2 regions of the Micromonospora sp. NBRC 110037 genome follow, and region 1 is predicted to be linked to the other one. Evidence: predicted binding sites of a transcription regulator. Region 1 holds the regulator's gene; the other holds the start of a gene.
The links. Region 1 encodes HrcA, which represses chaperone genes, less so after heat shock. Its sites were predicted from a motif close to GGTTNGCACNCTCNNNNNGAGNGTGCNAACC; they were not measured.

Region 1 (14,999 bases):
AGAACGAGGCGACGCGCTTGGCGATCGCCGACTTCCGGTTGGCCGCCTGGTTGGCGTGGATGACACCCTTGCTGGCAGCCTTGTCCAGCTTCCGGGTGGCCTCACGCATCAGCACGGTGGCCTTCTCGGCGTCGCCCGCCTCGGCAGCCTCGTGGAACTTCCGGATGGCGGTCTTCAGCGACGACTTGACCGACTTGTTACGCAGCCGGCGCTTCTCGTTCTGCCGGTTGCGCTTGATCTGGGACTTGATGTTCGCCACGCGACAGCCTCGTCTTGATAGCTCGGGTTGGTCTGCTTTCGCGCACGACGAGCATGCGTCATCGCCGCGCGAAAAGCCAGGCTACCAGGTCGGTCCCCGACGAGCCAAAACGCCTCCGGCTGGGGCCCACCTGCCACCGTCACCAGCATGCCGTCGCACCCATGGACGCCGCCAGGCTGGCCGGCGTTCCCAGGCTGGTCGGGCGGCGCGCCAGCTCGGGGAGGTGGCGGGGTCAGGGCAAGTGTGATGCGGCCACCTCCCCGTGCTGGTGTGGATCAAGGGGGCGGTGGGATGCGCGCCACCTTGTTGAGCTGGGGTGGGTCATGGGGAACCGGCGGGGTGGGGCCAGGCCCAGCCTCGCCGCTCGGCCAGCCAGCTGAGCGCCTGCTCGCCGCTCCAGCGCTGGTGGGCGCGCAGGTGCGGGGACGCCGTCGACGGTCCGGCGGCGGCCCCGGTCAGGTAGTAGCCGGCCAGCGCGGCCAGCGTCACGTCCAGCGCATCAGCGGGCGCCCCTGCCACCGCCGGGTGACCGGCGAACGCGGCGTCCGCGTCCAGGCCACTGGCGTACGCGGTGAGCAACAGCCCGGCCAGGTCGAACCAGGCCGGCCCGTGACAGAGCCACGGCCAGTCGCACAGCCAGGCGCGCCCGCCGGAGTCGATCAGGAGGTTGTCCACCCGCAGGTCGCCGTGGGCCAGCCCGGGGGCCGCGTCGGCGTACCCGGGCAGGCGCGACTCCAGCGCCACCAGCTCGGCCAGCGGGGCGCCGGCGGCCTGCTCGGGCAGCGGCTCACGTCCGGCGGCCACCTCGCCCCACCAGAGGATGTCGTCGCGGGCCAGGTCCGCGAGCCGGGGGAGCGGTAGCGCGGCCAGCTGCGCAGGCGGGTCGGCGAGGGCGGCGGCCACCTCGGCGTACGTGGCGAGGGCGGCGTCCAGCTCGGCCGGCGCCCAGGGCAGCGCGGGGGTGTGCCCGTCGATCGCGTCGAGCGCCAGCGCGTACCAGCCGGACTCGGTGAGCGCCCAGCGCGGCCGGGGCACCGGCAGGCCGGCCGGGAGCCGGGCCAGGATCGCCGCCTCGTGGGCGTACCAGTCGACCAGGTGCCGTTGCCTGTGCAGCGCCGCCGCCTTGACGAACACGCGCTCCCCGTCGGGGCCGGTCAGCACGGCGGCGAATCCGCTGGTGAACCCGCCGGCGGCCACCCGTACCGCCGCCGGTTGGCCGCCGAGCCGGGCGGCCAGCGCGTTCCGCAGCCCGGCCGGCAGGTCGGTCCAGCCCGGCCGCACGGCCGTCGACCCGTACGCGACGGGCGGGAGTGAGATCGCACGCACCGCACCATGCTGCCGCACGCGGGCCGCGCCGCCCCGCCGCACCGGCGGCGCGCGGCGAACCGGCGCGTCGGAGGGCTCTGCCAGACTGCCTGCCATGAGGACCGACGAGTTCTGGCAGCTGATCGACGACGCCCGCGCCGGGGCCGGGGGAGAGCCCGACGCGGTCGCCGCCCGGGCGGTCGCGCTGCTGGCCGGGCGCGACCCGGAGGAGATCGTCGGGTACGCCCACCACCAGCGGCGGGTGCTCGCCGCCTCCTACCGGGTGGATCTCTGGGGCGCGGCGTACCTGATCAACGGCGGCGCCTCGGACGACGGCTTCGAGTATTTCCGGGGCTGGCTGATGACCCAGGGCCGGGCGGTGTTCGCCAAGGCGGTCGGCGACCCGGACTCGCTCGCCGAGTTGCCGCAGGTGCGGGCGGCGGCGCTCAGCGGCGAGGAGTTCGAGTGCGAGGACATGCTGGCGGTGCCGTGGGACGCGTACCGGAAGGCCACCGCGAGCGACCTGCCGGCCGAGCCTGACCCGGTGCCGGTGCCCGACCTGAACGACTTCTGGGACTTCGACGACGAGGAGGAGGCCCGGCGTCGGCTGCCGAGGCTGGCCACCCTCTTCGTGGAGCCACCCGTGGAATAGCAGTGGAGTAAAGGGGGAGTCCGGGCGCTCCCGGGGCGACGTGGGACCATGGAGGGGGCCGGCGGCGCGCCGGCCCGCTCACGTCAGCCGACCAGAACGGACCGCTGTGCCACCGACGCTCGATCCCGGCGCGAACGCTCCTGGTGCCACCGACCCGGCGCGCATCCGGAACTTCTGCATCATCGCCCACATCGACCACGGGAAGTCGACCCTGGCCGACCGGATGTTGCAGCTCACCGGTGTGGTCGACCCACGGCAGATGCGCGCGCAGTACCTGGACCGGATGGACATCGAGCGCGAGCGCGGCATCACCATCAAGAGCCAGGCCGTGCGGATGCCGTGGACGATCCGCGAGGGCGACCGGGCCGGTGAGACGGCCGTGCTCAACATGATCGACACTCCGGGCCACGTGGACTTCACCTACGAGGTGTCCCGTTCGCTGGCTGCCTGCGAGGGTGCGATCCTGCTCGTCGACGCCGCGCAGGGCATCGAGGCGCAGACGCTCGCCAACCTCTACCTGGCGCTCGAGAACGACCTGCACATCATCCCGGTGCTCAACAAGATCGACCTGCCGGCCGCCCAGCCGGAGAAGTACGCCGAGGAGCTGGCGCACCTGATCGGCGGCGATCCGGCGGACTGCATCAAGGTCTCCGGCAAGACCGGCGAGGGCGTGCCGTACCTGCTGGACGAGATCGTCCGGCAGTTCGTGCCGCCGGTGGGTGACGCCGAGGCCCCGGCCCGCGCGATGATCTTCGACTCGGTGTACGACGTCTACCGGGGCGTGGTCACGTACGTCCGGGTGATCGACGGCCGGATCTCGGCCCGGGACCGGATCAAGATGATGTCCACCGGCGCGGTCCACGAGCTGCTGGAGATCGGTGTCATCTCGCCGGAGATGGTCAAGGCCGAGGCGCTCGGCGTCGGCGAGGTGGGCTACCTGATCACCGGCGTGAAGGACGTGCGCCAGTCCCGGGTCGGTGACACGGTCACCATCAACAACAACCCGGCCAAGGAGGCGCTCGGCGGTTACAAGGACCCGAAGCCGATGGTCTACTCGGGGCTCTACCCGATCGACGGCTCGGACTACCCGAACCTGCGCGAGGCGCTGGACAAGCTCAAGCTCAACGACGCCGCGCTGGTCTACGAGCCGGAGACCTCCGGCGCGCTGGGCTTCGGCTTCCGCTGCGGCTTCCTCGGCCTGCTGCACCTGGAGATCATCCGGGAGCGGCTGGAGCGGGAGTTCAACCTCGACCTGATCTCCACCGCCCCGAACGTGGTCTACCGGGCCATCCAGGAGGACGGCGAGGAGATCGTGGTCACCAACCCGAGCGAGTACCCGACCGGCAAGATCGCGGAGGTGTACGAGCCGACGGTGCGGGCGACGGTGCTGACCCCGAACGACTACGTCGGCGCGGTGATGGAGCTGTGCCAGGGCCGCCGGGGCAGCCTGCTCGGCATGGACTACCTCTCCGCCGACCGGGTGGAGCTGCGCTACACGCTGCCGCTGGCCGAGATCATCTTCGACTTCTTCGACCAGCTCAAGAGCCGTACCAAGGGTTACGCCTCACTGGACTACGAGCCCTCCGGCGAGCAGGCGTCGGACCTGGTGAAGGTGGACATCCTGCTGCACGGCGAGCCGGTCGACGCGTTCAGCGCGATCGTGCACAAGGACAAGGCGTACACGTACGGCACGACGATCGCGGCGAAGCTGCGTTCGCTGATCCCGCGCCAGCAGTTCGAGGTGCCGATCCAGGCGGCGATCGGCAGCCGGGTGATCGCCCGGGAGACCATCCGCGCGATCCGCAAGGACGTGCTCGCCAAGTGCTACGGCGGTGACATCAGCCGCAAGCGCAAGCTGCTGGAGAAGCAGAAGGAGGGCAAGAAGCGGATGAAGATGGTGGGCCGGGTGGAGGTCCCCCAGGAGGCGTTCATCGCGGCGCTCTCGTCCGACTCCGGTGACGGCAAGCCCGCCGGCAAGAAGTAGCGGTCCGGCTCCGCGCAGCGGCCGGCGTCCCCTCGCAGGGGCGCCGGCCGTTCGCGTACCCAGGAGATTTTCAGCCTCTGGCAGCGCTCCCACCTGCGGGTTCGCGTCAGTCGGGAGGGTGGCGGTCGATACGGCCGGTTTCGGTTTTCGATGCGTCGGGCACTTAGCGGTCACGACAGCAACCGCACAGAACGTGCGAAATCGCTTTAGGAGGACGACCGTGGAGTTCACCGTCTGGGGCATCATCACCGCGCTGGTCGTGGGTCTGATCGTCGGCGCGCTGGGCCGGCTGGTCGTGCCGGGCCGGCAGAACATGCCGATCTGGCTGCACATGGTGATCGGCGTCGGCGCGGCGCTGCTGGGCACCGTCCTGGCCCGCGCGCTCGGCATCGCCACGCAGACCGCCGGCATCGACTGGGCCGAGCTGGCCGTGCAGGTCGTGCTCGCCGCCATCGGTGTGGCCCTGGTGGCCGGCGTCGGCCGCCGCAGCAGCGTCTCGCGTTACTGATCGACGCATCACGCGCCTCGACGGGTGCCCGGCCGCATCGGCCGGGCACCCGTCGGCGTATTCGGCGCATTGAACCCCGTCGGTGTGCCGGGCCCGCCCGCCGCGCCCGGTTTCGGGGAGAAGTAGCAGGTCAGGGTACGTCTGAACAATTCGTCATCGGAGTCGGTTTGGATTTCCGGGCGGTCGGGAACTTAGCGATCACGACAGTAACCACACAAAAACGTGTGACCGGATCTTAAGGAGGAGGGCGACCATGGAGCTCACCGTTTGGGGCATCATCACGGCGCTGGTCGTTGGTCTGATCGTCGGCGCGCTGGGCCGGCTGGTCGTGCCGGGCCGGCAGAACATGCCCATGTGGCTGCACATGCTGATCGGCGTCGGCGCCGCGCTTCTGGGCACGCTCGTCGCCCGGGCCTCCGGCTTCGCCGAGACCGCCGGCATCGACTGGCGCGAGCTGATGCTGCAGGTGCTGTTCGCCGCGATCGGCGTGGCCCTGGTGGCCGGTGTCGGCCGTCGCCGCGGCGTCTCGCGCTACTGACCCCGCACCACGCGCCTCGACGGGCGCCCGGCCTCACCGGCCGGGCGCCCGTCGGCGTTCGTGGGCTCTGAACTGCCCGGACGGCATCGATGTCGGCCGGGCCCCGGCTGCGATACGGTCGCCTGTGCCCTCCGTCACGAACACCCCCTGTTGTAAAGGAAATTTTCCTACTAAGGTGCGGCGGAGAAGGTTAGTGCCAAACGGCCCTGAGGGAGATATGGCGTGAACAGGTGGAAGCGGCTGGCTCCGGTCACCGCCATCGTGGCGTCGGCCGCGTTGGTGCTGACCGCGTGCGGTGGCTCCGGCGACGACGACAAGGCCGCCGACAACAGCAAGCTCACTGTGTGGATGATGGGTGAGGGCGGCGACGCCCAGACCGCGTTCCTCGACAGCGTCGAGGCGGAGTTCAAGAAGAAGCACCCCGAGACCGACGTGGTGGTGCAGTACATCCCCTGGCTCGAGGCGCCGAAGAAGTTCCAGGCCGCGCTCGCCGGTGGCGAGGGCCCGGACGTCACCGAGCTGGGCAACACCGAGACCCAGGGCTGGGCCGCTCAGGAGGCCCTGGCCGACGTCTCGGACAAGTTCAACGCCTGGTCCGAGGGCAAGGACATCCTGCCCGACCTGGTCAAGAACGCTCAGCTCGACGGCAAGCAGTACGGCGTGCCGTGGTACGCCGGCGTGCGCGCCGTCTACTACCGCACCGACTGGTTCGCCGAGGCCGGCGTGAAGCCGCCGACGACCTGGGACGAGATGGTCGCCGCCGCGAAGGCCGTGCAGGCCAAGAAGCCCGGCACCTACGGCATCGCCCTGCCCGGCAACTCCGAGCTGCCGTTCTACTCCTTCCTCTGGAGTGCCGGCGCGGAGATCGCCACCAAGGAGGGGGACAGCTGGAAGTCCGGCTACAACACCCCCGAGGCGCAGAAGGCGGTCAAGTTCTGGACCGACCTGGTGACAGTGCACAAGGTCGCCCCGCCGGCCGCCGCCGGGTGGAACGAGGTCGACGCCCGTACCCAGTTCGCCACCGGCAAGGCCGCGATGGCGTTCGCCGGTAGCTGGCAGGGCGGCGCGATGAAGAAGGACAACCCGGACATCGAGAAGGTCTGGGGCACGTTCCCGATCCCCGGCCCGGACGGCAAGGCCGCCCCGGCGTTCGCCGGGGGCTCCGACATCGCCATCTGGAAGGACAGCGAGCGGCAGGCGCTGGCCTGGGACTACATGACCGTGCTGCTGAGCAAGCAGAAGGACAAGGAGTTCGCCAGCAGCCTCGGGTTCTTCCCGGTCTACCAGGACCTGGTCAGCAGCGGTGACTACGCCAACGACAAGGTGATGGCGGCGTTCGCCACCGCTATCCAGAACACCAAGCTGACCCCGCTCACCCCGAAGTGGGTCGAGGTCAGCCGCACCAAGACGGTGACCCAGGCGATGAACAGCTCGGTCATCAAGGGCCAGAAGACGGTCGAGAAGGCCACCGCCGACGCGGCCACCGAGATCGAAAGCATCCTCAACGCCAAGTGACCACGCTGACCGAGGCCACCGGCGAGGCCGCCGCGCGGGAGACCCCCGCGCGGCGGCGCCGTCGCCGGGTGGACCACCTTCCGTACCTGCTGCTCCTGCCCTGCCTGGCGATCATCGCCGTGCTGCTGCTCTGGCCGCTCGGCCAGGTCGTGTGGATGTCCTTCCACAAGCTGGACAGCGTCCGGCAGCTGCGCGGCGACCGCGAGTGGCCGTGGATCGGCCTGGCCAACTACGCCCAGATCCTCGGCGACCCGTTCTTCCGTACGGTGCTGCGCAACACGGTGCTGTTCGCGGTCGCCAACGTGGCGCTCACGATGGTCCTCGGCACGCTGGTCGGGCTGCTGCTCAACCGCCTGGGCAAGAAGATGGCCACGTTCGTGGCGAGCTGCGTGATGCTCGCCTGGGCCACCCCGGCGCTGACCGGCACGATCGTCTGGAAGTGGATCTTCGACGACACGAGCGGCCTGGTCACGTGGCTGTTCAACAAGCTCCCGGACGGGCTGTCCACGGCGCTGTTCGGGCGCAGCGACTGGACCGGGTACGGCTGGTTCAACGACCCGCTGCTGTTCTTCGCCATCCTGACGCTCGTGGTGGTCTGGCACTCGTTCCCGTTCATCGCGGTGAGCGTGCTGGCCGGGCTCAAGAGCGTGCCGACGGAGTTGCAGGAGGCGGCCCGGGTCGACGGCGCCGGCCCGTGGAAGGTGTTCTGGAAGGTGACGTTCCCGATCCTGCGGCCGGTCTTCGGCATCCTCGTGGTGCTCTCCACGATCTGGGACTTCAAGGTCTTCACCCAGCAGTTCGTGCTGGCCGGCGGCACCCAGGACCGGTCGACGTTCATGCTGTCGATCTACTCGTACGCGGAGGCGTTCTCACCGCCGCCGAAGTACGGCCTCGGCTCCGCCATCGCCGTGATCCTCACCGTGATCCTGCTCGTGGTGACCGCCCTGTACGTCCGCATGGTGCTGCGGCAGGAGGACGAATGATGAAGAAGATCGCCCTCAACGGCGCGGGCCTGCTGGTCGCGCTCTTCGCCGCGTTCCCGGTCTACTGGATGGTGGCGACGTCGCTGAAGCCCAACCGGGAGATCTTCTCGTCCACGCCCCGGCCGGTGCCGGCCGAGCCGACGCTGGAGCACTACCGGGAGATCCTCACCGGCAACCTGATCCCGGGCGTGACGTTCACCGACTTCTTCCTCAACAGCGTGCTCGTCGCGGGGGCCACGGTGCTGCTGAGCGGGCTGGTCGCGCTGCTCGCCGCGACAGCCGTGGCCCGGTTCCGGTTCAAGCTGCGCACCACGTTCCTGATCATGCTGCTGGTGGTGCAGATGATCCCGCTGGAGGCGCTGGTCATCCCGCTGTTCCTGATGATCCAGCGGCTCGGTCTCTACAACACGCTGCCCAGCCTGATCCTCACGTACCTCGGCTTCTCGCTGCCGTTCGCGGTCTGGATGCTGCGCGGCTTCGTCGCAGCGGTGCCGAAGGAACTGGAGGAGGCCGCCGCCATCGACGGCGCCAGCCGGGCCCAGACGTTCCGCAAGGTGCTGTTCCCGCTGGTCGCGCCCGGCCTGGTCGCCACCAGCATCTTCTCGTTCATCACCGCCTGGAACGAGCTGATCTTCGCGCTGACCTTCATCAACGACCAGCAGAAGTACACGCTGCCGGTGGCGATGACGTTCTTCTTCGGCCGCGACGACACCGCCTGGGGCTCGGTGATGGCCGCGTCCACGCTGTTCACCCTGCCGGTGATCGTCTTCTTCCTGCTGGTGCAGCGCCGGATGGTCTCCGGCCTGGTCGCGGGAGCCGTGAAGGGCTGAGGGCGGCGGGCCGGTCAGGCCGCGGCGAACACCTCGGCGCGTACCTCGGTGGCCGGGTCGCCCTTCACCCGGGCCCAGGAGCCCTGCTCGGCGGTCCACTCCAGGTTGCCGAAGCGGACCTTCTTCACGCCGTGGTCGTCGGCGTGCGAGACCAGCCAGTGCGCGTACCGCCAGCCGTTGCGGTCGTCGCCCGCCGGCACGGTGAGCGCGGTCAGGTCCGTCGCCGTGGCCAGCCGGGGCAGCCCCCAGTCCAGCGACAGGCTCTCCAGCACGGCGCTGGCGGCGGCCGGCCCGCGCATCGTCGGCGGCGAACTCACCGTGCAGGCCACCGCGCCGGTCGCGTGGCCGAGCAACGCGCGGGTCAGGACCTCCGACTCGTCGGCCCACTTCTCGTACGCCTCGGGGAAGGCCGACCGCTGCACCCGCTGGGCGGCGTCGGTGACCCGCATCCGCTCCCAGCCCTTGACCTTCTTCAGCGCGGCGTAGAACTTGTTCGCCGCGTACCGCGGGTCCTGGACCTGCTCCGGGGTGCCCCAGCCCTGGCTCGGGCGCTGCTGGAACAGGCCGAGCGAGTCGCGGTCGCCGTGCGCGATGTTGCGCAGGTGCGACTCCTGGTACGCGGTCGCCAGCGCCACCACCACCGCCCGCTCGGGCATCCGGCGCTGCATGCCGATGGCCGCGATGGTCGCCGCGTTCGCCATCTGGTCGGCGCCGAGCACCACCTCGCCGTCGGCCTGCACCGTGCAGGTCCGGCTGGCCAGGGGGAGCCGCAGGTGCTCGCCGAACTGCTTGGTCACGACATAGACCGCGAGCAGCGCCAGTACGCACACCGCAACACCAGATGCCACGATCGCCGCTCGCGTCCGCACCCGCACCCCCTGTCCCGACAGTCCGACAAGCGTACGTCGGCCCCGCGCCGCCGCGTCTCGTCCGAGTGGCCGTCCCGCCACCACGTGACCGGCGCCGTGCCGCCGGGCGGGGCCCGCCACCACCGAAGGTGACCAGCCGGGCCCCGCCGCGTACCTCAGTCTCCGGCGGGCACCCAGGCGGCGGGACGCTTCTCCCGGAACGCCATGACGCCCTCACGCCCCTCGTCCGAGAGGAAGTACCCGGTGGACAGCGCCGCCAACTCGGCGATCTCGGCCCGCAGGTCCGTCGCGGCGGGCCGGCGCAGCAGCTCCTTCGCCCCGGCCAGCGCCCCCGGCGCGCCCCTGACCAGCGAGGCGCAGTAACGCTCGACGGCGGCGTCCAGCTCGCCGGCCGGCACCGCGGCGGTGACCAGGCCGACCTCGGCGGCGCGGCGGCCGTCGAACGTGTCGCCGGTCAGGTACAGCTCGGCGGCGGCCCGCTGGTCCAGCCGGGGCAGCACGGTCGCCGAGATCACCGCCGGGATCACGCCGATCCGCACCTCGGTGAACGCGAACGTCGCCTCCTGCGCGCAGACCGCCAGGTCGGCGGCGGCGATCAGGCCCAGCCCGCCGGCCCGGGCCGGCCCGGCGACCTTCGCGACCACCGGCTTCGGGCACTCCCGCACCGCCACCAGCACGTCGCCGAGCATCCCGGCGGGCACCGTGCCACTGGCGTACGCGGCGGCGGTCTCCTTCAGGTCGGCGCCGGAGCAGAAGACCGGGCCGGTGTGGTCGAGCACGATCGCGCGTACCGCGTCGTCGGCGACCGCGTCGGCCAGCCCGGCCAGCAGCTGGGTCATCAGGGGCGTGGAGAGCGCGTTGCGGTTGTGCGGGCTGTCCAGGGTGAGGGTGGTCACCCCACGGGCCGTGGCGACTCGCACGAGAGCGTCCGGAGAGGTCATGCCGGGCACACTAGTGGCCATGCCCGGCGTCCTTCCAGAAGGCGAACCCGTCCCGCGCGACGGATCGCTGCCCGCCACCGCCCGTCGCGCCGTCGGCGCGCGCGGCTTCGGCGTGTACGTCCACGTGCCGTTCTGCGCCAGCCGGTGCGGTTACTGCGACTTCAACACGTACACCGCCTCCGAGCTGGGCGGCGGGGCGAGCCGGGAGACGTACGCCGACTCGGTGCTGGCCGAGCTGGCGCTGGCCGCCCGGGTGCTGGGCGACTCGCCGCCGCAGCGGGTCGACACCGTCTTCGTCGGCGGCGGCACGCCGACCCTGCTGCCCGCCGACGACCTGGCCCGGATCCTCGACGGCATCGACCGCGTCTGGGGGCTGGCCGCCGACGCGGAGGTGACCACCGAGGCCAACCCGGAGTCGGTGACCCCGGAGTCGCTCAAGACGCTGCGGGCGGCCGGCTACACCCGGATCTCGCTGGGCATGCAGTCCGCCGCGCCCGGGGTGCTCGCGGTGCTGGACCGGCGGCACAGCGCGGGCCGGGCCACCGCCGCCGCGCTGGAGGCGCGCGACGCCGGGTTCGAGCACGTGAACCTGGACCTGATCTACGGCACGCCGGGCGAGACGGCAGACGACTTCGCTGCCTCGCTGGCCCAGGTGGTCGACGCCGGGGTGGACCACGTCAGCGCGTACGCCCTGATCGTGGAGGACGGCACCCGGCTGGCCGCGCGGATGCGCCGGGGCGAGCTGCCGTACCCCTCCGACGACGTGGCGGCGGACCGCTACCTGGCCGCGGAGGCGGCGCTCGGCGCGGCCGGCTTCTCCTGGTACGAGGTGTCGAACTGGGCCCGCTCGGCGGCGGCGGCGTGCCGGCACAACCTGCTCTACTGGACCGGCGCCGACTGGTGGGGCCTGGGCCCGGGGGCGCACAGCCACGTCGGCGGCGTGCGCTGGTGGAACGTCAAGCACCCGAGCGCGTACGCGGCGCGGCTGGCCGAGGGCGCCTCGCCGGCACTGGCCCGGGAGGTGCTCAGCGCGGACGAGCAGCACATGGAGGACGTGATGCTGCGGGTGCGGCTCGCCTCCGGGCTGCCGCTGGACGTGCTGGACGAGCCCGGCCGGGCGGGCGCCGAGCGGGCCCGGGACGCCGGGCTGCTCGACGCCGGGGCGTACGCGCGGGGGCTTGTGGTGCTGACGCTGCGCGGACGGCTGCTGGCCGACGCGGTGGTACGCGACCTGCTGCCGTGACCGACGCCGGCCGGCCGCCCCCTCGGCCGGCCGGCGGTGTCACTTCACGAAGTTGTAGGTCATCGGGTAGCGGTAGAGCACACCCTCGTTGGCCTTGACCCCGCCGATGATCCCGAAGATCAGCGGCACCAGCCAGACCAGCATCGGGACGAAGAACAGGATCCCGCAGGTGATGACCGTGATCACCCAGGCGAGGACGCTGGCGATGGTCCAGGTGATCTGGAAGTTCAGCGCCGCGACCGCGTGGGCGCGTACGGTCGGCGACTGCTGGCCGCGGGTCATCATCGCGATCAGCGGGGCGACCCAGCCGAGCAGACCGCCACCGATGATGACGCCCGCGGCGCCACCGAAGTGCGCCACCAGGGCCCAGGTCTTCTCGTCGTTGTTGGCGTACCCGGCCGGGCCGTAGCCGCCACCGCCGGGATAGCCGCCACCGGCGCCGTAGCCCGGCGCGCCGGCCGGCGGGGGGTAACCACCAGGGGGCGGGTAGCCGCCCGGCGGAGGCTGGGCACCGGGGGGCGGGTAGCCGCCCGGGGGCGGATAGTCACCGGGCGGGGGATACCCGCCCGCGCCCGGCGCGCCGGACAGTGGAGCGGTGGGCGGCTCGCCGGAGCCGTAGGGCGCCGACGGGTCGGGCTGGGGGCCGGAGTCCCCTGCTCCGGGAGGGCGAGGAGGTTCAGTCATGGAGGTCACGGTAGGGCCAGCGGGCAAGTCGCACCAGGGCGACACAGACCGAGCGTGACCGGCTGTTCGGCCCTGGCGTGCCGCGTGGTGTGGTGGGCCGCACCGCAGGTCCGTCAGGCGATCATCGCGTCGGTGGGGGTGCCGACGTAGACTGGCACTCGCTACAGTCGAGTGCCAGCCGCCCGGCGGATGCCGCGTGCCGGCCCGGCCGAGGTGTGTCAGGAGGTGGGGACATGGGTCTCGACGACCGCAAACTCGCCGTGCTGCGCGCGATCGTCGAGGACTACGTCGCCACGCAGGAGCCGGTGGGCAGCAAGGCCCTGGTCGAGCGGCACCAGCTCGGCGTCTCCCCGGCGACGGTGCGCAACGACATGGCGGTGCTGGAGGAGGAGGGCTACATCCGGCAGCCGCACACCAGCGCCGGCCGGGTGCCCACCGACCGCGGCTACCGCCTCTTCGTGGACCGGCTCTCCCGGGTCAAGCCGCTCAGCCCCGCCGAGCGCCGCGCCATCGAGCGCTTCCTGGTCGGCGCGGTCGACCTGGACGACGTGGTGCACCGCACGGTCCGGCTGCTCGCCCAGCTCACCCGGCAGGTCGCCGTGGTGCAGTACCCGAGCCTGGCCCGGTCCAAGGTGCGTCACCTGGAACTCGTGCCGATCTCCACCACCCGGCTGATGGTCGTCATGATCGCCGACACCGGCCGGGTCGAGCAGCGGCTCGTCGAGCTGCCCGCCCCGGTTCCCGCCGACGACGTGACCGACCTGCGCCGGCTGGTGAACGAGAAGCTCGTCGGCAGCCAGCTCTCCGAGACGCCGCCGCTGGTGCAGGCCCTGGTGGACGAGTCCGCGCCGCACCTGCGCCCGGCCATGACCACGCTGTCCACGGTGCTGCTGGAGACGCTCGTGGAACGGCACGAGGAGCGCCTCGCGCTGGCCGGCCAGGCCAACCTCACCCGGGGCGGCCTGCTCGACTTCCAGGGCTCGCTGCGGCCGATCCTGGAGGCGCTCGAAGAAGAGGTAGTGCTGCTCAAACTGATCGGCGAGACCGAGCCGAGCACCACCCGCGTGCTGATCGGCGACGAGAACGAGTTCGACAACCTGCGGGCCGCCTCGGTGGTCAGCACCGGCTACGGACCGGGCAGCACCATCGTCGGTGGGCTCGGCGTGCTCGGGCCGACCCGGATGGACTACCCCGGCAATATCGCCATGGTGAGGGCCGTGGCACGCTACGTGGGCGAACTGCTGGCCCAGAACTGACCAGTCAGGGCCGACGGCCGGTTGCGGCCGACGACCGGAGCGACGCGAGACGAACATGAGGACACCTAACGCAGTGGCCAGGGACTACTACGGCATTCTCGGCGTGAGCCGGGAAGCCTCCGACGACGAGATCAAGCGCGCCTACCGCAAGCTGGCGCGGCAGTACCACCCGGACGTCAATCCGGACCCGGAGGCCCAGGAGAAGTTCAAGGACATCAACGCCGCGTACGAGGTCCTCTCGGACGACCGGAAACGGCAGATCGTCGACCTCGGCGGCGACCCGCTCGCCCCCGGCGGCGGTGGCATGGGCGGCCCGGGCGGGCCCGGCGGCGCCGGTCCGTTCGTCGGTTTCCAGGACATCATGGACGCGTTCTTCGGCGGCGCGGCGGGCGGCAGCCGGGGACCCCGGCCGCGCACCCGGCCCGGCGCGGACGCGATCCTGCGCCTGGAACTGGACCTCAACGAGACCGCGTTCGGCGTCGAGGCGCCGATCACCGTCGACACCGCGGTGCTCTGCACCACCTGCTCCGGCGCCGGCACCGCAGCCGGTACCCACCTGGCCACCTGCGAGGCGTGCGCCGGCCGGGGCGAGGTGCAGTCGGTGCAGCGCACGTTCCTCGGCCAGGTGGTCTCCGCCCGGCCGTGCACCGTCTGCCAGGGCTACGGCACCACCATCCCGCATGCCTGCCCGACCTGCGCCGGTGAGGGCCGGGTGCGTACCCGCCGCTCGCTGACCGTCAAGATCCCGGCCGGCGTCGAGGACGGCATGCGGATCCGCCTGGCCCAGCAGGGCGAGGTCGGCCCGGGCGGCGGCACCGCCGGCGACCTCTACGTGGAGATCCACGAGCGGCCGCACGACGTCTACTCCCGCAAGGGCGACGACCTGCACTGCCGGGTGACGGTGCCGATGACCGCCGCCGCGCTCGGCACCCGGCTGACCATCAAGACGCTGGACAGCGAGGAGACCGTCGACGTCAAGCCCGGCACCCAGCCCGGCAGCACGCTGCGGCTGCGCGCCCGGGGCGTACCGCACCTGCGCGGCACCGGCCGGGGTGACCTCTACGTGCACCTGGACGTGCGTACCCCGACCAAGCTCGACGCCGACCAGGAGCGGATGCTGCGCGACTTCGCCAAGACCCGCGGCGAGGAGGTCGCCGAGCTGACCAAGCAGGGCGGCTTCTTCTCCCGGATGCGCGACGCCTTCAACGGGCACGCCTGAGGTGTCCGCCCCGCTGTTCCTGGTCGAGGCGCTGCCCACCGGTGACACGCTGACGCTGGACGGCCCGGAGGGCCACCACGCGGCCACCGTGCAGCGGCTGCGGGCCGGTGAGGAGCTGCTGCTCGCCGACGGCCGGGGCGGCACCGCCGCCGCGGTGGTCACCGCCGTCGGCCGGGGCACGCTCGACCTGCGCGTCACCAGCCGGGGGTACGC
Region 2 (14,999 bases), on a different contig from region 1:
CGTCGAGGACCCGGCCCTTGCCGCCGAAGAGGCTGGTGCCACCGATCACCGCCGCGCCGACGGCGTAGAGCAGTACGTTACTGCCCCCGGTGTTGGGGTCGACCGAGTTGCCCCTGCTGGCGGCCACGATGCCACCGATGGCGGCCATCGAGGAGCAGATGACGAAGACGGAGATACGGATCCGGTCGACGTTGATGCCGGCCCGGCGGGCCGCCTCGGCGTTGCCGCCGACCGCGTAGATGTGCCGCCCGTAGCTGGTGCGCTGGAGCACGAACGTCCAGACGATCAGCAGCACCGCGATGATCGGCACCACGATCGGCACGCCCTTGAGCGAGGTGATCAGCACGTTGCGGCTGCGCTCCAGGTTGAGGACGTAGACCGCCACGCCGAGGATCACGGCCAGGCCGGCGATCCGCGCGCCGACCACCGTGAGCGGGTCGGTGAGCAGGCCACGGGCGGCCCGGTTGCGGTACCGGAGCAACTGCACTGCCGCGTACCCGGCGACGGCCACCGCGGCGAGCGCCCAGCCCAGCGCCGGGGAGAGGTTGCGGTTGGCGATCGCGACGAGCACGTCGTCGCGGATCGCGATGTTGGCGCCCTCGTCCATCAGCGTCAGCACGACACCCTGGAAGGCGAGGAACCCGGCGAGCGTCACCACGAAGGACGGGATGCCGACCTTGGCGACCAGCAGGCCCAGCACGGTGCCGATCACCAGACCGGTGACGACGGCGGCGAGCACCGCCACGTACCAGGGGTAGCCGAGCACGGTGACCACGTTGGCCAGGATCGCGGCGCAGACGCCGCTGGCGAAGCCGGCGGAGAGGTCGATCTCGCCGAGCAGCAGGACGAAGACCAGGCCCATGGCGATGAGCGTGACCGCCGCGCCCTGAGTGAACAGGTTCGCCAGGTTGCCGGCGGTGAAGAACGACGGGCGGGCGATCGAGAAGCCCACCGCCAGCGCCACGAGCATGACCACCGCGGGGAGCGCGCCGATGTCGCCGCCGCGTACCCGGCGCCAGTAGTTGTTCACGTGGCTGTTCAGGGTCGGTGTCGGCGCGACGCCGGCCGGGCCTTCCTTCTTCACGACGATGGCGGTCATCGGATGGCTCCTGGGGTGGTGTCGGCGGGCGCGGCGCCGTTGCCGCCCGGCTCGCCGGTGAGGCCGAGGCCGCCGGATCGGCCGGCGGTGATCAGCTCGACCACCTGCGAGTGGGTGATGTCGGTGGTCTTCACCTGGGCGACCATCTGGCCGAGGTAGAGCGCGGCGATCCGGTCGGAGACGGCGAAGACGTCGTTCATGTTGTGCGAGATGAGCACCACGGCCAGGCCGTTGTCGGCCAGCCGGCGCACCAGCTCCAGCACCTGGGCGGTCTGCGCGACGCCGAGCGCGGCGGTCGGCTCGTCCAGGATGACCAGCCGGCTGTTCCAGAGCACGGCCTTGGCGATGGCGACGGTCTGCCGCTGGCCGCCGGAGAGGCTGGCCACGTGCTGGCGCAGCGACTTCACGGTGCGCACGCTCAGGCCGGCGAGCGTCTCGGCGGCCATCTGCTCCATGGTCGGCTCGTCGAGCACGATGCCGCTGCGCTTCTCCCGGCCGAGGAACATGTTCTGCACGATGTCGAGGTTGTCGCAGAGCGCGAGATCCTGGTAGACGACCTCGATCCCGAGCGCGGCGGCGTCCCGGGGGCTGTTGATGGTCACCGGCCGGCCGTCGAAGAGGAACTCGCCGGCGTCGGTGGGGTGGATGCCGCTGATGCACTTGACCAGGGTCGACTTGCCGGCGCCGTTGTCACCGACGAGCGCGGTCACCTCGCCGGGGTGCGCGGCGAAGGCGACGTCGCGCAGCACCTGGACGGGACCGAAGCTCTTGTCGATCCCGCGTAGCTCCAGCAGGGGGGTAGCGGACACGGGGTTCTCCTTTGGGCGGAGGGAGGTCTCGGATCCCGTCCGGCGCGGGCGCCGCCCGGCACGGGAGAACCCGTGCCGGGCGGCGCCGCCTGAGGCGGGTGGGTCAGCTCACGCCGGCGTCGGTGCAGAGCTTCGCGAAGGCACCGGTGCAGAGTTCTTCCTTGGTGACGTAGCCGTCGGCCACGACGTCCTTGACGTTGTCCTTGAAGATGGCCTTGGGCTCCAGCAGCACGGCCGGCACGTCCCGGTTGCCCTCCGGGTCCTTGACCGTCTGGCCGGTGTCCTTCCGCTCCCCCTTGGCGAGCGCGATGGCCAGCTCGGCGGCGGCGTCCGCCTCCTTCTTGACCGCCTTGTAGACGGTCATGCACTGGTCACCGGCGAGGATGTTCTGCAGGCCCTCCTTGGTGGCGTCCTGACCGGTCACCGGGACCTTGCCGTTGAGCTTGTTCTTCTTCAGCACCGAGATGGCCGCGTTGCCGAGACCGTCGTTGGCGGCGAGCACGCCGTCGATCTTGCCGCCGGCCTTGGTCATCTGCTGCTCGAAGATCGTGGCGGCCTGCGCGTTGTCCCAGGCCGGCACCGGGTCGTCGGCGACCTTGGTGTACTCCTTCGAGTCGAACTTCGGCTTGAGCACCGAGTCGTACCCGTTCTTGAACAGGGTGGCGTTGTTGTCGGTCGGCGAGCCGTTGAGGTACGCGATCGACGGGTTCTTGACGCCCTTGTCGGTCAGGCACTTGCTCAGGCCCTCGCCCTGGAGCTTGCCGACGGCCTCGTTGTCGAAGCTGACGTAGTACTGGGCGGAGCCGCCCAGGGTCAGCCGGTCGTAGTCGATGGTCGCGACGCCCTGCGACTTGGCCTTGTCGAGCACGGCCTTGCCGGTGCCGGAGTCCAGGTTGACGATCATCAGGACGTTGACGCCGCTGGTGATCATCTGGTCGGCGATGGTCTGGAACGCGGTCTTGTCGTTCTGCGCGTTCTGGATGTCGGAGTCGACGCCGGCCGCGTCGAACGCCGCCTTGAGGTACTTGCGGTCCGCGCCCTCCCAGCGGGCGGAGGACTTGCTGTCCGGCAGGATCACGCCGATCTTCGGCTTCTTGGCGTTGGAGCCGCCGGCCTCGTCGGAAGAACCGCCGTTGTCACCGCAGGCGGCCATGCTGCCGGTCGCGAGGAGACCGACGGCCGCGAAGGTGAGGAAGCCCTTGCGCATGTGCAGGGTCCTTTCGGAGGTGGGGGAGTGGTGATGTTTTGTTGTGTCCGGCAACGTATTCCCCGCCTCCCATGCGCCGCAAGACTGCCGAGGTCAGAAGTTTGTTGGCGGCGGTAACAATTCAGCAACGCGGTTGTCACCCGCGGGACACCGCCGGGAGAGCGCGCTCCGGGAACGCTCCCACACGTACCGTCACGAGCCCGCTCAGGCAGCGGCGATCGATGCCGTGGCCGCCCCGGTGAGCGCCACCAGATCCGTCGGCGTGAGCTGCACCTGCAATCCCCGGCGGCCCGCCGACACGTACACGGTCGGGTGCGCCAGCGCCGAGGAGTCGACGACTGTCGGTAGCCGCTTACGTTGGCCGAGCGGACTGATGCCGCCCCGCACGTACCCGGTCGCCCGCTCGGCCACCGCCCGGTCCGCCATCACCGCGCGCTTGCCGCCCATCGCGGCGGCCAGCGCCTTCAGGTCCAGCTCGCCGGTCACCGGCACCACCGCCACCGTCAGCCCGCCGTCGACCTCGGTGACCAGCGACTTGAACACCCGGTCCGGTGCCACCCCGAGCGCCGCGGCCACGAGCGCGCCGTAGTTCGGCGCGTCCGGCGAGACGTCGTACGGGTGGATGCTGTGGGCGATCTTCCGCTTGCTCAGCAACGCGATCGCCGGAGTGCCAGGGCCCGCCACGGGCTCAAGCTAACCCGCGCGCCGCGACACCGCGAGCTGGAAACGTGAGCCGGGTCAGCCGCCGACCGGAACCGGCCGGCACACGAGCACCGTGGGGTCGCCCGCCACCCGGGTCAGCACCAGGTCGGCCGCCGCCTCGCCGGACAGCCGCAGGTCACGGCGCAGCTTCTCCGGCTCCAGCGCCGACCCGCGCTTGCGGATCTCCACCCGGCCGACCCGGCGTTCCCGCAGCAGGGCGCGCAGCCGCTTCAGCGAGAACGGCAGCACGTCGGTGATCTCCAGGCAGCGGGCGAACGGGGTGGGCCGGGCCACGTCGGCGTACAGGTAGGCGATCGACGGGTCGGCGAGCGTGGCGTCGAGGTCGGCGGCCAGCTCGGCGACCAGGTGCGCGCGCACCACCGCCGGGTCCGGGTCGTAGAGGAAGCGCCGGACCGGCCCCACCTCCGCTTCCTGCGCGCCCGTGCCGGTGAGGTGATAGGAAGGGACCCTTTTACTACCGGAGGCGTTAAGAAGGGGCCCTTCCTTCTCGCGCAGCAGGGTGGCGCGGCGCGGTACGCCGGCCAGCTCGCCGCACCAGAGCGCGGCCTCGACCAGGTCGCCGTCCACGCTCACCCACTCCGCCTCGGCGCCCGCCGGGATCAGCGCGTGGTCCAGCCCCGGCGCGACCTTCACCACTGTGCGCGGCACCCGCGCGGCGAGACCGGTGACGAAGTCCCACGGCGGGGAGTAGGAGTTCGGGTCGAAGACGCGCCGCCCGGTGCCGGCCCGCCGCCGCGCCGGATCGCAGAACGCGCCGTCGACGCGGCTCACGTCGAACTCCGTGGCGTCGCCGCACTCGACTGTCACCAGATCGGCGAGCCCGGCCGCCTCGGCGTTCGCGGCGGCCATCGCGGCGGTCAGCGGGTCGGCCTCCACCGCGTACACCCGGATGCCGGCGCGGGCGGCGGCGAGCGCGTCGGCGCCCAGGCCGCAACCCAGGTCGGCCAGCGTGGTCACGCCCGCGGCGCGCAGCCGTGCGGCCCGCCGGCCGGCGACCACCCCGCGGGTGGCCTGCTCCAGCCCGGGTCGGGTGAGGAACATCCCGGCCGCCGCCGCGCCGAACTTGCCTGCTGCCCGGCGGCGCAGCTCCGCCTGGGTCAGCGCGGCGGCGGCGAGGTCGCCCGGAATCCCGGCCGAGCGCAGCGCGGCCGCCGCCGCCAGCGGGTCGCCGCCGGCCACCCGCCCGGCCGCGGCGAGCGCCGCCGACCCCTCGGGGGTACGCAGCACGGCGAGCAGGTCGAGATCCACGCGCCCATTCTCCCGGGCCGGTTCCGGCGCGACACGGAGGGCGACGCGCGTTGGCACTCTCCTTGACGGAGTGCTAGCCGAGGAATAACCTGCGATTAGCACTCTCACCCTGAGGGTGCCAACGCCCGAGCCTCGTGCCCGGGGGTTGAGCGCCAGGCGGACCGGCACCCGCGACGACGGCCCCGCCCGGTGGCATGTGGCAGATTGACGCTGGTCGGCACGCCGGCCGGCAACGACACCAAGTACCCGGGAGGGTATGCCCGTGACTACCGCGACCAAGGTTGCGATCAAGCCGCTCGAGGACCGCATCGTGGTCCAGGCGAACGAGGCCGAGACCACCACCGCCTCGGGCATCGTGATCCCCGACACCGCCAAGGAGAAGCCGCAGGAGGGCACCGTCCTCGCTGTCGGCCCGGGCCGGATCGACGACAAGGGCAACCGCGTGCCGATCGACGTGAAGGTCGGCGACACCGTCCTCTACTCGAAGTACGGCGGCACCGAGGTCAAGTACGCCGGCGAGGAGTACCTGGTGCTCTCCGCCCGCGACGTCCTCGCGGTCATCGAGAAGTAAGCAACCGATCAGTGTCGTTGCCCCGGTCCGGCTCGCCGGGCCGGGGCAACGTCGCTTCGAAGGGATACTGATGGCGAAGATCCTCAGCTTCTCGGACGACGCCCGGCACCTGCTCGAGCACGGTGTCAACGCCCTCGCGGACGCGGTCAAGGTCACCCTCGGCCCGCGCGGGCGCAACGTCGTCCTGGACAAGAAGTTCGGTGCGCCCACGATCACCAACGACGGCGTGACCATCGCCAAGGAGATCGAGCTCACCAACCCGTACGAGAACCTCGGCGCGCAGCTGGTCAAGGAGGTGGCGACCAAGACGAACGACGTCGCCGGCGACGGGACCACCACCGCCACCGTGCTGGCCCAGGCCATGGTCCGCGAGGGCCTGCGCAACGTGGCCGCCGGCGCCAACCCGACCGGCCTGAAGCGGGGCATCGACGCGGCGGCCGCCAAGGTCTCCGAGGCGCTGCTCGGCAAGGCCGTCGAGGTCGCCGGCAAGGAGTCGATCGCGCACGTCGCGACCGTCTCCGCGCAGGACGCCGCGATCGGCGAGCTGATCGCCGAGGCGATGGAGAAGGTCGGCCGCGACGGCGTCATCACCGTCGAGGAGGGCTCCGCGCTCGTCACCGAGCTGGAGGTGACCGAGGGGCTGCAGTTCGACAAGGGCTTCATCTCGCCGAACTTCGTCACCGACCTGGAGGCGCAGGAGGCGGTCCTGGAGGACCCGTACATCCTGATCACCACGCAGAAGATCTCGGCGATCGAGGAGCTGCTGCCGCTGCTGGAGAAGGTTCTCCAGAACAACAAGCCGCTGCTCATCGTCGCCGAGGACGTCGAGGGCCAGGCCCTGTCGACGCTCGTGGTCAACGCGCTGCGCAAGACCGTCAAGGTCTGCGCGGTCAAGGCCCCCGGCTTCGGCGACCGCCGCAAGGCGATGCTCCAGGACATGGCGATCCTGACCGGCGCCGAGCTGGTCGCCCCGGAGCTGGGCTACAAGCTCGACCAGGTCGGCCTGGAGGTGCTCGGCACCGCCCGCCGCGTCGTGGTCGACAAGGAGAACACCACTGTCGTCGACGGTGGCGGGCAGGCCTCCGAGGTCGCCGACCGGGTCGCCCAGATCCGCAAGGAGATCGAGGCCTCCGACTCGGAGTGGGACCGGGAGAAGCTGGCCGAGCGGCTGGCGAAGCTCTCCGGCGGCATCGCCGTGATCAAGGTCGGCGCGGCCACCGAGGTCGAGATGAAGGAGCGCAAGCACCGCATCGAGGACGCCATCGCCGCGACCAAGGCCGCGGTCGAGGAGGGCACGGTCCCGGGTGGCGGCGCCGCCCTGGCCCAGATCCTGCCCGCGCTCGACGACGACCTGGGCTTCACCGGTGACGAGAAGGTCGGCGTCTCGATCGTGCGCAAGTCGCTCGTCGAGCCGCTGCGCTGGATCGCCCAGAACGCCGGCCACGACGGCTACGTGGTGGTGCAGAAGGTCGTCGGCAAGGACTGGGGCCACGGCCTCGACGCCGCCACCGGCGAGTACGTCGACCTGGCCAAGTCCGGCATCATCGACCCGGTGAAGGTGACCCGCAACGCGGTCAGCAACGCCGCCTCGATCGCCGGCCTGCTGCTCACCACCGAGAGCCTCGTGGTGGAGAAGCCGGCCGAGCCGGAGCCGGCCGCCGGTGGCCACGGCCACTCGCACGGGCACGGCCACCAGCACGGCCCGGGCTTCTGACCCGAGGAGTACGCCCGACGTCAGGGCACACCGCCGACCCGGTGGTGTGCCCTGACGCATATGTCCTTACGGATCGCTGACGAGATTGGCAGCCGGGCCCGCGGGGCGACCAGACTGGAGCCCGTGAGCACCCTCTCCCCCCGCCGGGCGGCGTCGGCCGGTGTCGTCGCCGCCGTGGTGGCGCTCGGCGCCGCCGAACCCGTGGCGGTCCTGACCGGCCCCCGGTCCGCTCCACTCGTCGCCGTCGGCGGACTCGTCGTCGACCTGGTGCCCGAGCCGCTCAAGCAGTTCGCCATCGACGTCTTCGGCACGTACGACAAGATCGCGCTGCTGATGGGGACGGCGCTGCTGCTGGCCGTCTTCGGCGCGCTGCTGGGCCTGGCAGCGGCCCGGCGGCTGGTGATCGGCCTGGCCGGCATCGCCGCGTTCGCCGCGCTCGGTGCCGCCGCCGCGCTGACCCGGGCCGGCGCGGACGCCTTCGACGCGCTGCCCTCACTGGTCGGCGGCGGACTGGGCGCGCTGACGCTGTGGGCGTTCGTGGCCGGCCCGCTGAGCGCCGACCCGGCGCATCGGAAGCGACCGGGGCGTGACCGGTCCGACGCCGTGCGACGCGACCGGGCCGGGACCGGTCCGGCGGAGCGCGACGGGGCCGCTTCGGCGGACAGCGAGCCGCCGTCCGCGTCGCCCCCGCCATCCGCCCCGCCTCCGGCGGTCGCCGCGCTGGCCCGGGAGGGGGAGACGCCGGGCGGCTGGGAGCCGGTCCGGCACGACGACGCGGAGTCGCGGCGGCGGTTCCTGCGTGGTGCCGGGCTGCTCACCGGCGCGGCGGCGGTGGCCGGGCTGGGCGGGCACTGGCTGGCCGGCCGGCGCGGCGTATCGGCGGCCCGGGACGCGGTGACGCTGCCCGCCCCGGTCGCGCCCGCCCCACCGGTGCCCGCCGGAGCGGACCTGTCGCTGTCCCGGCTCGCGCCGTACGTCACGCCGAACCGGGAGTTCTACCGGATCGACACCGCGCTGGTGGTGCCGCAGGTGGACCCGGTCACCTGGCGGCTGCGCATCCACGGGCGGGTCCGCAACCCGATCGAGCTGAGCTTCGACGACCTGCTCGCCCGCCCGCTGGTCGAGCGCTACGTGACGCTCGCCTGCGTCTCCAACGAGGTGGGCGGCGACCTGATCGGCAACGCGCGCTGGCTCGGCGTACCGATCAAGGACCTGCTGGACGAGGCCGACCCGGAGGACGGCGCGGACCAGGTCGTCGGGCGCGCCGTCGACGGCTGGACGTGCGGCACGCCCACCTCGGTGCTGCGCGACGGGCGGGACGCGCTGCTCGCGGTCGGCATGAACGGCGAGCCGCTGCCGATCCAGCACGGCTTCCCGGTGCGGATGGTGGTGCCGGGCCTCTACGGGTACGTCTCCGCGTGCAAGTGGATCACCGAGCTGGAGCTGACCAGCTTCGCCGACTTCGACGCGTACTGGGTGCCGCGCGGCTGGTCAGCGCAGGGTCCGGTCAAGACGCAGTCCCGGATCGACACGCCCCGGCCCCGCAGCCGTCCCGCCGCCGGTGCGGTGACCGTCGCCGGTGTGGCGTGGGCGCAGCACAGGGGCGTGCGGCGCGTCGAGGTACGTGTCGACGGCGGCCCCTGGCAGGAGGCGACGCTCGCCCCGGCGGTGTCGGCGGACACCTGGGTTCAGTGGTCCTGGCGGTGGGACGCCACACCGGGCGAGCACACGCTCCAGGTCCGGGCGACCGACAGCACCGGCGAGACCCAGACGGAACAGCGCGCCCCGGTCGGCCCGGACGGCGCGACGGGATGGCACACGGTAAGGGTCACAGTCACCTGACCCGCACCGTCGCGAGGACCGCTCTCGGTGGGGAGATGGCCTGCCCGTGCCACTGGCGGGTGCCTGCCGATCGGGTGCGCGCCGCTTGGCTCCGGCCTGAGTCCAGACTCCCGAGCGCTCACGAAAGAGATCTTGGTATGAAACGGCCCCTATAAGGGCCGTTTCATACCAAGATCTATGTGGTGTCCTAGCCTCTGGAACGCCGATCCTGGTATTCGAAACGGTAGGCGAGTCGCCCAGCGGCGGCCTTCGCCGCGCCGGGGTGCGGGGGCCAGCGGATGCCCCGGGCCACGACACGACGCCGCGCCCCGGGATCCGGGGCGCGGCGTCGGGGGTCGTGAAGCCGGTCAGGCGACCTTGCGCTGGTCCGGCACGGCGGTGTTGTGCGGGCGGCCGAGGCGCGCCTCCAGCCGGGCGATGTCCACCTTGGTCTGGCGGCGGTCGGCCAGGTCCTCCCAGCCGAGCGCGAGCAGCCGCAGCCGCTCGGACTCGCTGAACCCGCCCCAGACGCCGTACGGCTCGCGTACGGAGAGCGCGTGGGCGGCGCACTCGGCGCGTACCGGGCAGGCGCGGCAGACGGACTTGGCGCCCATCTCGCGGCGCAGCCGGGAGGAGCCGCGCTCGCCGTCCGGGTGGAAGAACTGCGCGCTGTCGCGGCCACGGCAGGCCCCGAGCCGCTGCCAGTCCCAGAGCTCGTCGATCGGTCCAGGCAGCCTACGTACGTTCGACATCAGCACCCCTCCTCCCGCGCGGCACCGCGGAGAATGTTCGTGGCCAGCTACCGGGCGGCGGTCCGCGCGGGATGCCGGTTCCGGATGAACCCCTCGGTACCCGAGCGGTCCGCGCCTCACACATCTGTGATCGAAAACCTCGGACAGTCGGTGGCATATGCCCCATCTGTCGGAAAAGTTCGGATGATTGCCCGGAACCCCCTCCCGAGCCCACCTCCGCATGGTCTGCTCTGAGTCGGAGAGGAGACCACTGTGCGTAGTGTTCTTGTGTGCGTTCGGACACCATTGGCGGCCCAGCATCTGACCTCCGCGGCGGCGCGGCTCGGGCTGTCCGGCGTCGTCCGGACGGCCGTCTCCGATCCGGAGGTGATGTTGCGGCTCGCGGAGCGCCCGGTGGACGTGGTGCTCGCCGACACCGCGCTGACCCGCCCGGACAGCGCCGGTTTCGTGCGCCGGGTGCTGGCCCGCGCGCCGCAGGCGGCGGTGCTGCTGCTCGGGGCCGAGGAGTCGGAGTCGGCGGCGGCCACCATCAGCGCCGGAGCGCGCGGCCTGATCCAGAACGCCGACCACGATCTGACCAGCGCGGTCGCCAAGGCGCTGCTGCTGCTCTCCGCTCCCGGGCGGAGCAACAGGCACCGGGTGGCGGACACCGCCCGGGACGCGGCAGCGGTCGGCGGTCCGGCCCGGTCGGCGGGGCGTACCCCGGGTGGGCCCGGCTGGCCGGCGGCGGCGCCGGTGGACGCGGCCGGCCTGCCCACAGTGGTGCCGGTGCAGCGGGGTGAGGACGCGGAGGACCCGGCGGCGGCCGACGCGGCGGAGGCGGCCCGCCCGGCCGCCGGTCAGCGCCCGGCCCGGACGCCGCGTGGTGCCATCGGGCTGACCGAGCGGGAGCTTCAGGTGCTGCTCGGCATGGCCGAGGGCAAGAGCAACGCGGAGATCGGGCGGGAGTTGTTCGTCTCCGAGGACACGGTCAAGACGCACGCCCGACGGCTGTTCCGCAAGCTCGGGGCGCGGGACCGGGCACACGCCGTGGCGGCCGGATTCCGGGCCGGCCTCGTCGCCTGACCCGGGCCGGAGTCACTCCGACGCGGAATCGTCGGTGCCCTCGGTGAGCGTGTCGTGCACGCCGTCGGCGTAGCCACGGGCGTAGTCCCAGCTCACGTAATGGTCCGGGTCCGGGTCGTAGGCCGGTTCGTGCACCCGGGGGCGCCCCGAGTTGAGCAGGTGGCGCAGGTTTCCGCGCAGCAGGTCCCAGTCGAAGTAGTGCGGCTCGCGGCAGTCCTCGCACTCGATCACCAGGCCGCGCACCCCGATCGGCTGGAGCAGCGCCTGGTAGATCTCCAGATCGGCGAGGTCCTCCAGCACGTCCTGGCGTTCGACGTCGGTCAGCGGGTCGAGCGCGTCGTCGTCGCCGGGATCGTGCAGACCGGCAGCCGGATCGGCAGGGTCGCCGTTGAACGGGTCGATGGGCTCGTCGTGCACCCCCTCACCGTAGTCCCCGGGCCGCCGGAAAGCCCGCCCCAGGCCGCGCTGTGGCCCGGCCTACCCCCGGGCCCGCCGCTGCCCGGACGGGAACGGGCCAGTGGGTACGATGAGGCGACGCGCCGTCACCAGGCGCCTGCCGGTGCCCCCGCGCGCCGCCTCGCTGCAGCCCGATCGACCAGCTCAGGGGAGCAATCGTGGAGAATTCGCCCAGCACCGAGATCCCGGCCGGCACCGACGGCGGGGAGCTGGGTGGCCATCTGCCCGAGCTGCCGGCCGGTTCGGCCCGGGTGGTACCGCTCGGGTTGACCTTCGACGACGTCCTGCTCCAGCCGGGCGAGTCGGACGTCGTACCCAGCCGGGTGAACACCCGTACCCGCCTGACCCGCAACATCGAGCTGACCGTGCCGCTGCTGTCCAGCGCGATGGACACGGTCACCGAGGGGCGGATGGCGATCGCCATGGCCCGCCAGGGCGGCATCGGCGTGCTGCACCGCAACCTGTCGGTGGAGGACCAGGCGCTCCAGGTCGACCTGGTGAAGCGCTCCGAGTCCGGCATGATCACCAACCCGGTGACCGCCAGCCCGGACGACACGCTGCGCGAGGTCGACGCGCTCTGCGGTCGCTACCGCATCTCCGGCGTGCCGGTGATCGACGGGCAGGGCCAGCTGGTCGGCATCGTCACCAACCGCGACATGCGCTTCGTCTCCGACCCGGCCACGCCGGTCCGCGAGATCATGACGCGCACCCCGCTGATCACCGCCCCGGTCGGCGTGAGCAAGGACGACGCGCTCGGCCTGCTGCGCCAGCACAAGATCGAGAAGCTGCCGATCGTGGACGCGGGCGGCAAGCTGCGCGGCCTGATCACGGTGAAGGACTTCACCAAGAGCGAGCAGTACCCGAACGCGACCAAGGACGACGCGGGCCGGCTCCGGGTCGCCGCCGCGGTGGGCGTGGGCGAGGACGGCTACAAGCGGGCCCGTGCCCTCGTCGACGCCGGCGTGGACGTGGTCATCGTGGACACCGCGCACGGGCACCAGCGGGCCGTGCTGGAGATGGTGGCCCGGCTCAAGCGGGACGTCAGCATCGACATCGTGGGCGGCAACATCGCCACGTACGCGGGCGCGAAGGCGCTCGTCGAGGCCGGCGCGGACGGCGTGAAGGTGGGCGTCGGCCCGGGCGCCATCTGCACCACCCGGATCGTGGCCGGGGTCGGCGTACCGCAGATCACCGCGATCATGGAGGCGGCCCGTGCCGCCCGCCCGGCCGGCGTGCCGGTGATCGGTGACGGCGGCATCCAATACTCCGGCGACATCGCCAAGGCGCTCGTCGCCGGCGCCGACACGGTGATGCTCGGCAGCCTGCTGGCCGGCTGCGAGGAGAGCCCCGGCGAGCTGATCTTCATCAACGGCAAGCAGTACAAGGCGTACCGGGGGATGGGCTCGCTCGGCGCGATGCAGTCGCGTGGCCAGGGCAAGTCCTACTCCAAGGACCGTTACTTCCAGCAGGACGTGCTCGCCGAGGACAAGCTGGTCCCGGAGGGCGTCGAGGGCCAGGTGCCCTACCGGGGTCCGCTGTCCGCGGTCGCCCACCAGCTCATCGGCGGCCTCCGCGCCGCCATGGGGTACGTGGGCGCGGAGAGCATCCCGGAGCTGCACCGGCGTGGCCAGCTCATCCGGATCACCGCGGCCGGGCTCAAGGAGAGCCACCCGCACGACATCCAGATGACGGTCGAGGCGCCCAACTACCACTCCCGCTGACCCACCACCCCCAACCACCTGGAGTCCCTCATGCGTGACGTGGTCGAGATCGGGCTGGGCAAGACCGCGCAGCGCGGCTACCACCTGGACGACATCGCCATCGTGCCGAGCCGCCGCACCCGGGACGTCGACGACGTCTCCACGGCGTGGCAGCTCGACGCGTACCAGTTCGGCATCCCCTGCGTCGGCCACCCCTCGGACGCGACCATGAGCCCCGCCTCGGCGGTCCGGCTGGGCCAGCTCGGCGGCCTCGGCGTGCTCAACGTCGAGGGCCTCTGGACCCGGTACGAGAACCCGGCCAAGGTGCTGGAGGAACTGGCCGGTCTCGGCGAGGAGGCGCGGGCGACCAAGCGCCTCCAGGAGGTCTACGCCGAGCCGATCCGGCCCGACCTGATCGCCGAGCGGGTACGCGAGCTGCGTGAGGGCGGCGGCACGGTGGCGGTGCGGGTCTCGCCGCAGCACACGCTCGCGCTGGCCCCGGTGATCCTCGACGCCGGCGTGGACATCCTGGTCATCCAGGGCACGCTCGTCTCGGCCGAGCACGTCTCCACCACCGACGAGCCGCTGAACCTCAAGGAGTTCATCGCCGACCTCGACCTGCCGGTCATCGTCGGCGGCTGCACCGACTACAAGACCGCGCTGCACCTGATGCGTACCGGCGCGGCCGGCGTGATCGTGGGCATCGGCGGCGACGACTGGTCGACCACCGAGTCGGTGCTCGGCATCCGGGTGCCGATGGCCACCGCGATCGCCGACGCCGCCGCTGCCCGCCGCGACTACCTGGACGAGACCGGCGGCCGGTACGTGCACCTGATCGCCGACGGCGACATGCAGACCTCCGGCGACATCGCCAAGGCACTCGGCTGCGGCGCGGACGCGGTGATGCTCGGCGAGCCGCTGTCGCTCTGCGAGGAGGCCCCGGCCGGTGGCGCCTGGTGGCACTCCGCGGCCAGCCACCCGTCGCTGCCCCGGGGCGCGTTCGAGGTGGCCGGCGAGCCGCTCGGCTCGATGGAGAAGCTGCTGTTCGGCCCGGCCGACGAGCCGGACGGCCAGCTCAACCTCTTCGGCGGCCTGCGCCGCGCGATGGCCAAGTGCGGCTACCGCGACCTCAAGGAGTTCCAGAAGGTCGGGCTGGTCCTCGACCGCTGAGCACCGCTGAGCACCGGCTGAGCACCGCATGACGGCGCGGGCGGCGGCCCGGACGTGTTCCGGCCCCGCCCGCGCCGTCGCGCGTCTAGGCTCGCCGGGTGAGACGGGGGCGGATCTGGGCGGCAGGGCTGGTGGCGGCGGCGCTCGCGGTGAGCGGATGCACGGGCGGCGACGACAACGGGTTCCGGCCGGGCGCGGCGGACGCCGGTGACCCGTACGTGCCGGGGGCCGGCAACGGCGGCTACGACGTGGGCCACTACGCGCTCGACGTGCGCTACGACCCGGCCGGCGACAGGCTCGCCGGCACCGCCACGCTGACCGCCACCACCACCCGTGCGCTGTCCCGGTTCCAGCTCGACCTGGCCGGGCTGGACGTCGAGCGGGTCCGGGTGGACGGGGAGGCGGCCGAGCACCGCCACGACGGCGCCGAGCTGATCGTCACCCCGCCGCGCGGGCTGCCGTCGGGAAAGCGGCTCACCGTCGAGGTGACGTACGGCGGGGTGCCGCAACCGCTGCCGAACGCCGAACTCGGCGACGGCGGCTTCCACGCCACACCGGACGGCGCGATCGCGCTCGGCCAGCCGGAGTCGGCGAGCACCTGGTACCCGGTCAACGACCACCCGTCGGACAAGGCGACCTACGACTTCACGATCACCGTGCCGGA

Region 2: groES (co-chaperone GroES) is a predicted target of HrcA. The motif match lies at 5,180-5,210, and genes of this name have one in related genera.

The regions. Positions count from the first base shown of each region.
Region 1 covers NZ_BBVA01000014.1:22,842-37,840, reverse strand. Annotated here, with positions in the region: gene rpsT (30S ribosomal protein S20) at 1-259, opposite strand, end outside; gene A4R25_RS28570 (phosphotransferase family protein) at 581-1,681, opposite strand; gene A4R25_RS28565 (DUF4240 domain-containing protein) at 1,680-2,216, shown strand; gene lepA (translation elongation factor 4) at 2,323-4,200, shown strand; gene A4R25_RS28555 (GlsB/YeaQ/YmgE family stress response membrane protein) at 4,421-4,708, shown strand; gene A4R25_RS28550 (GlsB/YeaQ/YmgE family stress response membrane protein) at 4,962-5,246, shown strand; gene A4R25_RS28545 (sugar ABC transporter substrate-binding protein) at 5,469-6,761, shown strand; gene A4R25_RS28540 (carbohydrate ABC transporter permease) at 6,758-7,744, shown strand; gene A4R25_RS28535 (carbohydrate ABC transporter permease) at 7,741-8,574, shown strand; gene A4R25_RS28530 (hypothetical protein) at 8,589-9,449, opposite strand; gene A4R25_RS28525 (enoyl-CoA hydratase-related protein) at 9,599-10,384, opposite strand; gene hemW (radical SAM family heme chaperone HemW) at 10,404-11,627, shown strand; gene A4R25_RS30910 (DUF4870 domain-containing protein) at 11,667-12,311, opposite strand; gene hrcA (heat-inducible transcriptional repressor HrcA) at 12,545-13,567, shown strand; gene dnaJ (molecular chaperone DnaJ) at 13,641-14,786, shown strand; gene A4R25_RS28500 (16S rRNA (uracil(1498)-N(3))-methyltransferase) at 14,788-14,999, shown strand, end outside.
Region 2 covers NZ_BBVA01000003.1:48,209-63,207, reverse strand. Annotated here, with positions in the region: gene A4R25_RS10205 (sugar ABC transporter permease) at 1-1,099, opposite strand, end outside; gene A4R25_RS10200 (ATP-binding cassette domain-containing protein) at 1,096-1,908, opposite strand; gene A4R25_RS10195 (sugar ABC transporter substrate-binding protein) at 2,012-3,115, opposite strand; gene ybaK (Cys-tRNA(Pro) deacylase) at 3,320-3,799, opposite strand; gene A4R25_RS10185 (methyltransferase domain-containing protein) at 3,854-5,086, opposite strand; gene groES (co-chaperone GroES) at 5,343-5,657, shown strand; gene groL (chaperonin GroEL) at 5,728-7,371, shown strand; gene A4R25_RS10170 (molybdopterin-dependent oxidoreductase) at 7,432-9,213, shown strand; gene A4R25_RS10165 (WhiB family transcriptional regulator) at 9,561-9,944, opposite strand; gene A4R25_RS10160 (response regulator transcription factor) at 10,197-11,009, shown strand; gene A4R25_RS10155 (DUF5319 domain-containing protein) at 11,022-11,426, opposite strand; gene guaB (IMP dehydrogenase) at 11,624-13,186, shown strand; gene A4R25_RS10145 (GuaB3 family IMP dehydrogenase-related protein) at 13,217-14,335, shown strand; gene A4R25_RS10140 (M1 family metallopeptidase) at 14,434-14,999, shown strand, end outside.